DNA from 2 places in the Bradyrhizobium sp. IC4059 genome. Region 2 is predicted to be linked to the other one. Evidence: predicted binding sites of a transcription regulator. Region 2 holds the regulator's gene; the other holds the start of a gene.
The links. Region 2 encodes LexA, which represses DNA repair genes until DNA is damaged. Its sites were predicted from a motif close to TGTTCNNNNTGTGTTCNG; they were not measured.
Positions count from the first base shown of each region.

Region 1: rmuC (DNA recombination protein RmuC) is a predicted target of LexA. The motif match lies at 1,975-1,992, and genes of this name have one in related genera.

Region 1 is NZ_JADYVH010000007.1:215,375-220,458, forward strand. It holds gene I6F12_RS22920 (MFS transporter) at 1-551, opposite strand, end outside; gene rmuC (DNA recombination protein RmuC) at 745-1,944, opposite strand; gene def (peptide deformylase) at 2,114-2,641, shown strand; gene fmt (methionyl-tRNA formyltransferase) at 2,778-3,701, shown strand; gene truA (tRNA pseudouridine(38-40) synthase TruA) at 3,840-4,577, shown strand; gene dapE (succinyl-diaminopimelate desuccinylase) at 4,751-5,084, opposite strand, start outside.
Region 2 is NZ_JADYVH010000005.1:172,490-177,573, reverse strand. It holds gene I6F12_RS17405 (ComEC/Rec2 family competence protein) at 1-788, shown strand, start outside; gene I6F12_RS17400 (GAF domain-containing protein) at 795-1,736, opposite strand; gene I6F12_RS17395 (hypothetical protein) at 1,954-2,388, opposite strand; gene lexA (transcriptional repressor LexA) at 2,774-3,475, opposite strand; gene glp (gephyrin-like molybdotransferase Glp) at 3,652-4,860, opposite strand; gene I6F12_RS17380 (hypothetical protein) at 4,992-5,084, shown strand, end outside.

The sequences.
Region 1 (5,084 bases), on a different contig from region 2:
GCGCCTGCAGTCGAGACCAACATGCCGATGCGATAGGCGGCGACATAGGCGGCCATGCCGGCGGCCTGCTCGCTTTCGGGCAGGCTCTCGACGCGGAAAGCATCGACCACGATGTCCTGCGTCGAGGACATCGTCGCGACCAGCAGCGCGCCGAGCGCGACAAGCAGTGGCGAACGTGCCGGATCGGTCAGCGCCAACAGCAGGATCGCGCCGATCAGCAGCAGCTGCGCAAACACCAGCCACCCACGGCGACGTCCGAAGGCATGCGTGAAGAACGGCACATGCAGCGCATCGACCAGCGGCGCCCACAGGAATTTGAGCGTGTATGGCGTTCCAACCAGCGCAAACAGCCCGATCGTTCCAAGATCGACCCCGGCTTCGGCCATCCACACCAGCAGCGTCGATCCCGACAGTGCCAGCGGCAGCCCCGAGGAGAAGCCGAGAAACAGCACGATCAGCACCCGCGGCTGCAGGTAAACAGCAAGGCTGTCGCGCCAGGAGGGCGAGGCGGTGGAAGTCGCGGCGGGGGAGGTCGCGTCGGGTGCGGTCATGGGGGGCGTGTTAGCAGATTCTGGGAGAAAAGACTCTCGCGGTAGCTGGTGAGACGGGAGAGCTTCCAACACGCTCGGTGTCATCGTCCGCGAAGGCGGACGATCCAGTACTCCGCGGCGTCTCGGTTCAACCACTCGGGCTGCGGAATACTGGGTGCCCCGCCTTCGCGGGGCACGACAGTGTGCCCTAGTCTCACTCCCCCGCCTGGAGCTTGCGCGGAAACAGCTCTGCCGCTCCCGTCGCCACCAGGCGCGGCGCCTCCGGCGCATCGCTCTTGCTGAAATCGAGCTCCTCGATTCGCCCTGCGCGCTTTTCGATCTTGTCGGCGGAGATCAGCACCTGGCGGACGTCCTCGTTCACGTCGGCAAAATGCTTTTGCAGCTTAAGCACGCGGTCGCGCAGGCGCCCCAAATCGTCGCCGAGCTTGATCACCTCGGTGCGGATCTGGTCGGCGGCGTCGCGCATGCGCGCGTCTTTCATGATCTGCTGCATCACCTGGATCGCGAGCATCAGCAGCGACGGCGACACCAGCACGACGCGGGCGCGATAGGCCTTCTGGATCACGTCGTCGAAGCTGTCATGGATCTCGGCATAGACCGATTCCGACGGCACGAACATCAGCGCCATCTCCTGGGTCTCGCCGGTGACGAGGTATTTTTCCGCGATGTCGCTGACATGCTTCATCACGTCGCCGCGCAGCCGCTGCGTGGCAACGCGCCGCTCCTCGTCGGTGCGGGCGTCGTGCAGCGCCGTCATCGCCTCCAGCGGAAACTTCGCGTCGATGCACAGCGGGCGCTGATCGGGCAGGAACACGACGCAGTCCGGCCGCTTGCCGGTCGAGAGCGTGAACTGGAACTCGTAGGAGCCCTTGGGCAGACCGTCCTGGACGATTGCCTCCATCCGCGCCTGGCCGAAGGCGCCGCGCGACTGCTTGTTGGCGAGTACGTCGCGCAGAGTGGTCACCTGCGTGGTGAGGTCGGTGAGGTTCTTGTGCGCGTTGTCGATGATGCCGAGCCGTTCATGCAGCGCGCGCAGGCTCTCCATGGTGTTGCGGGTCGAATGTTCCATGGACTGGCCGACTCGATGCGTCACCGAATCAAGCCGCTCGTTGACCGCGCGCGCCATCTCGGCCTGGCGTCCCGCCAGCGCCTGGGTCATGGCGTCGACCCGCCCCGAGGCCTCGCTCTGGGCGTGCAGCACCTGGGCGAGCCGCTCCTCGAGCTCGTCGGCCCGGATCGCGTTCGCCATGGCGAGTTCCGCGCCACGCCGCCCCGAGCGCGCGATCACGACCGCAATCACAACCAGCAGGATGAGGACGAGCGCACCGAAGCCGATCAGCGCATCGACGATGCGCACCGGCCAGTCGCCCAGCATGACAATGATCTCGTTCATGCCGCCTTGTAGCCGATTCGCTGCGCTCTCGCGAACGAAGAGGGAACATTCTGGGTTAACCGGCCCCTAATTTTCATGGTTAATGAAAGGTGAAGTTTTATGGTTAGCGAGGGGTTAACGGGTTCCGGGCCGCATTGACCGCATCCGGCGCGCGGCTTAAATCGCGGCCATGGCCCTCAGAGAAATCATCATCCTGCCCGACAAGCAGCTGCGCCTGGTCTCCAAGCCGATCGAGAAGGTCACGGCGGAGATCCGCAAGCTTGCCGACGACATGTTCGAGACCATGTACGACGCGCCCGGCATCGGGCTGGCGGCGATCCAGGTCGCGCAGCCGCTGCGCCTGATCACCATGGACCTCGCCAAGCGCGATGAGAACGGCGAGACCAAGCCGCTGCCGCGCGTCTTCATCAATCCAGAGATCATCGCCTCGTCCGAGGAACTGTCGGTCTACGAGGAGGGCTGCCTCTCGATCCCCGAATATTACGAGGAGGTCGAGCGTCCCGCGAAAGTGCGCGTGCGCTTCACCGATCTCGACGGTAAGGTGCACGAGGAGGATGCCGAAGGCCTCTACGCCACCTGCATCCAGCACGAGATCGACCATCTCAACGGTGTGCTGTTCGTCGACTATCTGTCCAAGCTCAAGCGCGACCGCGTCATGAAGAAGTTCGAGAAAGCCGCCAAGCGCGCGGCGGAGTGATAATTCCTCCGCCGTCATGCCCGGGCTTGTCCCGGGCATCCACGTTCTTTGCCGCCGCGAGCAGGACGAACGTGGATGGCCGGGACAAGCCCGGCCATGACGAGTACCTTGCTCGTTTCAAGGATTGTCTCGTCAAATGCCCCTTCGCCTCATCTTCATGGGCACGCCCGATTTCTCCGTGCCGACGCTGCTCGAGCTGGTCGCGCATGGGCACGAGATCGCGGCGGTCTACACCCGCGCGCCCAAGCCGGGCGGCCGGCGCGGCCTGCAATTGCAGCCGACGCCGGTCGAGGAGGCCGCGCGAAAGCTCGGCATTCCCGTGCTGACGCCGAAGACGCTGAAGTCCGAGCAGGCGCTGGCGGAGTTCCGCGCGTTCGATGTCGACGCGGCCGTTGTCGTCGCCTACGGCATGATCCTGCCGCAGGCGATCCTCGATGCGCCAAAACTCGGCTGCTACAATCTGCATGCCTCGCTGTTGCCGCGCTGGCGCGGCGCTGCGCCGATCAACCGCGCCATCATGGCAGGTGACGCCGAGAGCGGCGTGATGGTGATGAAGATGGATGTCGGCCTCGATACCGGCGACGTCGCCATGGCCGAGCGCATCGCGATCACCGACGGCATGACCGCGCTCGACCTGCACGATCGCCTGTCCCGGTTGGGGGCCGACCTGATGGTGCGCGCGATGGCCGCGCTCGAACGCGGCGGGCTCCAGCTCAAGGCGCAGAGCGAGGACGGCGCCACCTATGCCGCCAAGATCGAGAAGGCGGAGGCGCGGATCGACTGGACAAAGCCGGCGCGCGCAGTGCTGCGCCACGTCCATGGCCTCTCGCCGTTCCCCGGCGCCTGGAGCGAGCTTGATGATGCCCGCGTCAAAATCCTGCGCTGCGAATTGGCGCAAGGCGCCGGCGCGCCTGGCGACGTGCTCGACGATCAGCTTACCGTCGCCTGCGGCGACGGCGCCATCCGCATCATCGAGCTGCAGCGCGAGGGCAAGGCCCGCATGCAGGCCGCGGACTTCCTGCGCGGCGTGCCGTTAAAGGCGGGATCCAAATTCACCTGACACTGTCATACCCCGCGAAGGCGGGGTATCCAGTACGCCGAGGCTTCTCGGTCAATCGGATAAGCTGCGGAGTACTGGGTTGCCCGCCCCAGTGCGCAACAGCGCACAAGGCGGGCAATGACGACGAAACTGGACACGATGCCCCGCTACAAGCTCACCATCGAATATGACGGCGCGCCGTTCTTCGGCTGGCAGGTGCAGGACACGCTGCCATCGGTGCAGGGCGCGCTGCAAGCCGCGGTGAAGGCGATGACTGGTTCGGATCTGCGCGTGCACGGTGCCGGCCGCACCGACGCCGGCGTGCATGCACGCGGCCAGGTCGCCCATGTCGACGTCGACAAGCAGTTTCCGCCGGGCCGTTTTCGCGACGGGCTCAACGCGCATCTGCGCCCGCATCCGATCGCGGTGCTCGAGGCCGAGATCGTGCCCGACGATTTCGAGGCGCGCTTCTCGGCGGTCAAGCGCCACTACCGCTATCGCATCGTCAACACTCGCGCCAATCTCGCGCTCGATGTCGGCCACGCCTGGCGCGTGCCGCGCAAGCTCGATGCCGACGCAATGCACGCGGCGGCGCAGCGCCTGCTCGGCAAGCACGATTTCACCACCTTTCGCGACACCGAGTGCCAGGCCAAATCGCCGGAGAAGACGCTCGACCAGCTCGACGTGATCCGCGATGGCCGCGAGATCAACGTCATCACCTCGGCGCGCTCGTTCCTGCACAGCCAGGTGCGCTCGATGGTGGGATCCCTGGTCTGGGTCGGCGAGGGCCGCTGGACCGCCGACGATCTCTCCGCCGCACTCAAAGCCCGCAACCGCGCCGCCTGCGGCATCGTCGCCCCGCCCGAGGGGCTGTATTTGATGAAGGTGGATTATTAGGCGAGCGGCGCAGAGAGCGGGCACGCTCTCGCCAAACCTCGGTGTCATGCCCCGGCTTGACCGGGGCATCCAGTACGCCGCGGCCTCTCGGCTCAATCACTGCCGTCTCTGGAATACTGGATCGCCCGGTCAAGCCGGGCGATGACGGTCGTGTTTGTGGAGGCAACACTGCCTCAAGCAAAATACCGCGCCAAAATCCCGCGATACACTTTCGTCAGCCTCTCCAGATCCGCCACCGGCACGCGCTCGTCGATCTGGTGCATGGTCTGCCCGACCAGGCCGAACTCGATCACGGGGCAATAGAAGGAGATGAATCGCGCATCCGACGTGCCGCCTGAGGTCGAGAGCTCGGGCTTGCGCCCCGTCACCTCCTCGATCGCGGAGACCGCGAGATCGGTGAACGGCCCCGGCTTGGTCACGAACACGTTCGAGTTGGAGGGCTCCCAGACGATGCGGGCCTTGATGCGGTTGCCGCAGGCTTTGGCGAGGCGTGTCTCCACCAATTCG
Region 2 (5,084 bases):
TGCTCGCGGCGCCCTTCGGGCTCGACGGCGTGTTCTGGTGGTTGATGGGGATCGGCATCGAGTGGATGGTCCTGGTCGCGCGCTGGGTGGCGGCCCTGCCGGGCGCCGTCGGCCGCATTCCCGCCTTCGGGATCGCGCCGCTGATCGCAGCGAGCCTCGGGCTCATCGTGATGGGCCTGTTGCGCACGCCCTTGCGCTGGTCCGGCGCCCTGGTGCTGCTGGCAGCGATCCTCTGGGGACTGTCGGTGCGGCAGCCCGATATCCTGATTGCCGGGGATGGCGCGAGCGTCGCGATCCGGGGCGGGGATGGGCGCTTGCAGGTGATCCGCGCCAGCAAGGACAGCTTCCTGCTGAAGGAGTGGTTGGCTGCCGATGCCGATCCGCGCGATGCCGGCAACGCCTCGTTGGCGAGTGGGGTGTCGTGTGACGAGACCGGCTGCGTGGCGCCGCTCGCGGACGGACGACTGATCGCGTTGGCGACGCGTATCGACGCGCTGGCCGATGATTGCAGCCGCGCCGCGCTGGTGGTGACGGCGCGGCCTGCGCCACCCGATTGCGCGGCGATGGTGGTCGATCGGGCGGGTCTTGCCAGTCAGGGCGCACTGGCTCTGACGAGACGCGGCGAGGGCTTTTCGGTGCAGGCGGTGAGGACGAGGGGAGCAAGCCGTCCCTGGCTGCCGGCCGGCGCCGGCGAGGGAGATTTCGACGGCAGCCTCGTGCCGAAGGCGGCCGTGCCCCGCAACCGGGACGCAACGCCATCGGAGGCCGACTTGCAGGCCGACGATTGACGCGGATCACAAATACCAGGCCAGCACGGCGTCAAGCCTTCCGTTGCCGATGACCGGCAGGGCCACCATTCGGCTCAGCCCGGCTGCGCAGGCTTCGGAGCCGGCGATCGAGCCGTCACGGGTGAGATCGTCGTTGAGCGCGGGCATGCCGGCGGCCCAGGCGCCGCCAATGCTGCCTTCGCCCCTGGCGATGGACTGCGCCGCATAGCGTGCGGCGAGGTCGGTCTGCGCGCTGCAATCGCCGGCGCGAAAGACCAGCGCCGAACGGTCCTCGTTCGGGACCCAGATCTCGAAGCGTCGTGCAATCGGCGTTGCCTGCGCGGAGAGGAATGTCAGAACCCAGGTCTGGTCGGTACCGGTTCGGTAGGGCACGCCGACGCCGAGATTGATCCCGACCTTGGCGGCGTCCTCCCAGCGCAGGAAACTCTTGGCGTCGTGCAAGTCCTTGATGATCAGCGGCAGGCCCGCCTTCCAGGTGCGTCCGGGCAGGCCGAAGCCGCGCGGAAATCTGGTGTGGCGGGAGTTGAATTCGAACATGTCCGCGGTGCCGTAATAGCCATCGACGAGCCCCATCTCATGCGAGAGATCAGGATCGTTGTGCCAGAGTTCGATCGCGCCGACGTGCGCCTCGTCGTCGCCACAGAACAGCACCAGCACGGCTTGCAGGAATTCGCCCGCGAACACCGGCACCGCCACGCCGCAGGTGAGGCCGGCCGCAGCGGCCTGATCGGTCCGCTTGAAATAGGAGTTGGCGAATTTCGTGAGGATGACGGGGTGGCCACAGGCCCAGGCCTTGCCGGGAAGTCCCTCGTCATATCCGAAGTGCAGCTCTTCGCTGACGGCTTTGAACGCGGACAGCCCATCGTCGTAGAGGCCGCCGCCGAATTCCAGCCGCCTGCGCGTCCGGTCGGGTACCCAAAGTTCAACGACGCGAATGAAGGTCTTCATCGAGCGTGTCCGCCGCCTCAAACCACGACAGCATCGGTCATTTGGCTGCGGAGCGGACGTTCAAAATGCGGGCAGCACGGCCCAAACTTCGTGCGACGACGAGGCGCGGCGGTGGGCTCGCCGATCGAATGTCCTGAAACACAAACTCACCGGGCTCGCCGGCCTCAGCCGGCGACGGCAATTTCAATCCCGGGCTCGGCCTGTCGGCCGAAGGGCGTCAGCCGATCGGCAGGCGCGTGATCGTGGGCCGCGTGTCGGCGACGATCTGCGGCTTGTGCTCGCGCTCGGGGGCTGGCTGCGTCACCGGCAATTGCAGCACGGTCGCGCGCTGGCCTTCGACGAGCTGCGTCACCAGCACGTATTTGCCGTCGGGGAATTCGATCGCGTCATGATGGCGATCGGGAATGTGCGGGTCGATCTTGCCGAACTTGCCGACGCGAGAGTTCACGGTGCGCGTCCAGATCCAGCGGTTGTCGTAGCGGACGTTGTCGGCGAAAGCGAGCTCCGTCCCCGGCAGCAGACAGACCGCGACGGAGGGATCGGCTTCGGAAGCGAAACCGCGCGTCGAGGTGCCGCGGAAGGTTGTCGTGACGATCGTCTCGCCGACTTCGGCGGGGCGCGTCGCGACGGCATGCAGGCTGTAGTCACACATCGGGTGCTCCTCATGCTGGGATAGCGACCCGCGTCTCTTTCGAGGCGCAGGCCTCTATCAGAGTGGAAGCATACAACGCTCTGCTCGGTTATGGGCAAATCTGCGGCTCGCGTCCGCAGCGCGCGATCACATTATCTTTCCCGGATTCGATAGGAACAAACCTCGCGTCCTTGCATTCGGCCGGAGCTATCAGCACTGCCGGCACAACTCTACCGGCGAAGCAGAAATGGCTGCGCGCCTGCGCGGGGGAATGTCGCGCGGGAAGATGGACCGGACAGCCGGCGCAGAACCAGAGAAACCGTCCAGCCGGAGCGGACAAGTATCCGCTCCGATCCTGGATCGCCGATGCCGATCGAAACGCGCGCGGCGCTTGATGTTTCCCGTATCAGTACTTCCGGTAAAGCCCGATCAGCTTGCCCTGGATCTTCACGCGGTTCGGCGGAAGAATGCGGACCTCGTAGGCGGCATTGGCGGGCTCGAGCGCGATCGAGGCGCCGCGGCGGCGGAAGCGCTTGAGCGTGGCCTCCTCGTCGTCGATCAATGCCACCACGATGTCGCCGGTATTTGCGGTCTCGTTGCGCTGGATCAGCGCCATGTCGCCGTCGAGGATGCCGGCCTCGACCATCGAATCGCCGCGCACTTCGAGCGCGTAGTGCTCGCCCGAGCCGAGCATGTCCGGCGGCACGCTGATGGTATGGCTGCGGGTCTGCAGCGCCTCGATCGGCGTGCCGGCGGCGATGCGGCCCATCACGGGCACCGCGACGGGGCGCTCGCCCTCGTCCGCAGGCGGGCTGGAGCTCGCGCGCACCTTGCCGAGATTGCCCTCGATCACGCTCGGGGTGAAGCCACGGCGATTGCCGGCGGCGGCCTGGAGCTCGGGCAGCTTGATCACCTCGATGGCACGGGCGCGGTTGGGCAGGCGGCGAATGAAGCCGCGCTCCTCGAGCGCAGTGATCAGGCGATGGATGCCTGACTTCGAGCGCAGGTCGAGCGCATCCTTCATCTCGTCGAAGGACGGCGGCACGCCGCTTTCCTTCAGACGTTCGCTGATGAATCGCAGAAGCTCGTATTGTTTGCGCGTCAACATCTCGACCAAAGTCCCCCGGTTGATGTCGTTCGATTCCGACACGATGAAGCCGGCACTAAGCCGCTACATCCTCGAAACAAATCATGAACGGACACTATATGTTCGATATGTGTTCCGCAACTGCTTAATTTATGGTGAACGCGGCCAAGCTCGCGGAATGCGTGTGGCTGGGCGGCTCAGACGGGCAGCCGGAGCACCTCGCAAGGCGTGCCGGCCTCGGCCTTCGGCGCGAACGGTGCGCGCACCAGAAGTACCTGTGCCGCAGCGAGATTCGCAAGAAGGGAGGAGTCCTGATGGCTGACCGGAAGGGCGACGCGCGTGCCGTCGTCGCGCTCCTCCAGCCGCGCACGCAGATAGTCCTCGCGCTGGTCGTTGGCGGCGAGATCGCGGCCCAGCACGGCGCGCTCGCGCCGATGATGAATCGCTGAACGGCCCGACAGGGCGCGAATCAAGGGGACCATGAACAGGAAGGCGCACACGTAGGACGACACGGGATTGCCGGGCAGGCCAATCACGCGCATCGCGCCTATCCGACCGTGCATCATCGGCTTGCCCGGCCGGATCGCGATCTTCCAGAACGCCATCGCGATGCCTTCGCCCTTGAGCGCCTGCTGGATCAGGTCGTGGTCGCCGACCGAGGCACCGCCGGTCGTGATCAGGATGTCGGCGCCGCTCTCGCGCGCGCGGCGGATGCCGGCGGACGTCGCCTCCAGTGTATCGGCGGCAATTCCGAGGTCGATGGTCTCGGCGCCCTCGCTGCGGGCGAGCGCATGCAGGGCATAGCCGTTGGAATAGACGATCTGGCCGCGACCAGGCGTGGTGCCCGGCATCACGAGCTCGTCGCCGGTGGCGAGAACGGCAACCCTCGGGCGGCGGATGATGGCGAGATGCGGATGATTCATTCCGGCGGCAAGGGCGAGATCGCGCTCGGTGAGGCGGATTCCCTTGCGCAGCAGCACGTCGCCTTCGCGGAAGTCGACGCCTGCAGGGCGGATGTGCCGGCCGAAAATGGCGGCTTCCTTGATCGTCACATGTTTGCCGTCGGCAGCCGTGTCCTCCTGGATCACGACGGCATCGGCGCCGTCGGGAACGACGCCGCCGGTGAAGATCCGCACGGCTTCGCCGGGGCCGACGCTTCCCGCGAGCGGCCGGCCCGCCGCGACCTCGCCGACGACGGTCAACCTCGAATCGTTTGCCGCGTCGGCCGTGCGCACGGCATAGCCGTCCATCGCCGACATCGCCTCCGGCGGCTGCGTGCGCCGCGCCGCGACATCGCGGGCGAGCACACGATGGTAGGCCTCGTCGAGGCAAACCATCTGTTCAGCCAGCGGCTCGACGCCGGCCAACACCGCAGCAAGCGCGTCAGAAACCGGCATCAGGGCCACGGGCGAACTCCGCAACAAATCAGGACTGGGTCGGCAAGTTCTAGCCGAGCGGAGGAGCTGAAGCAAAAGGCCTCCCTTGCCAGCCAGGAACCACACTTCCTTTTGGTCTCGACCCGGCTTATCTTCTGCCAATGACAGAACTGCTCGAAAAGGCGCTGAAGGCCGTGCGGCGGCTTCCTGCGGATAGCCAGGACGAGATTGCACGCGCCATGTTGGCGTTGAGC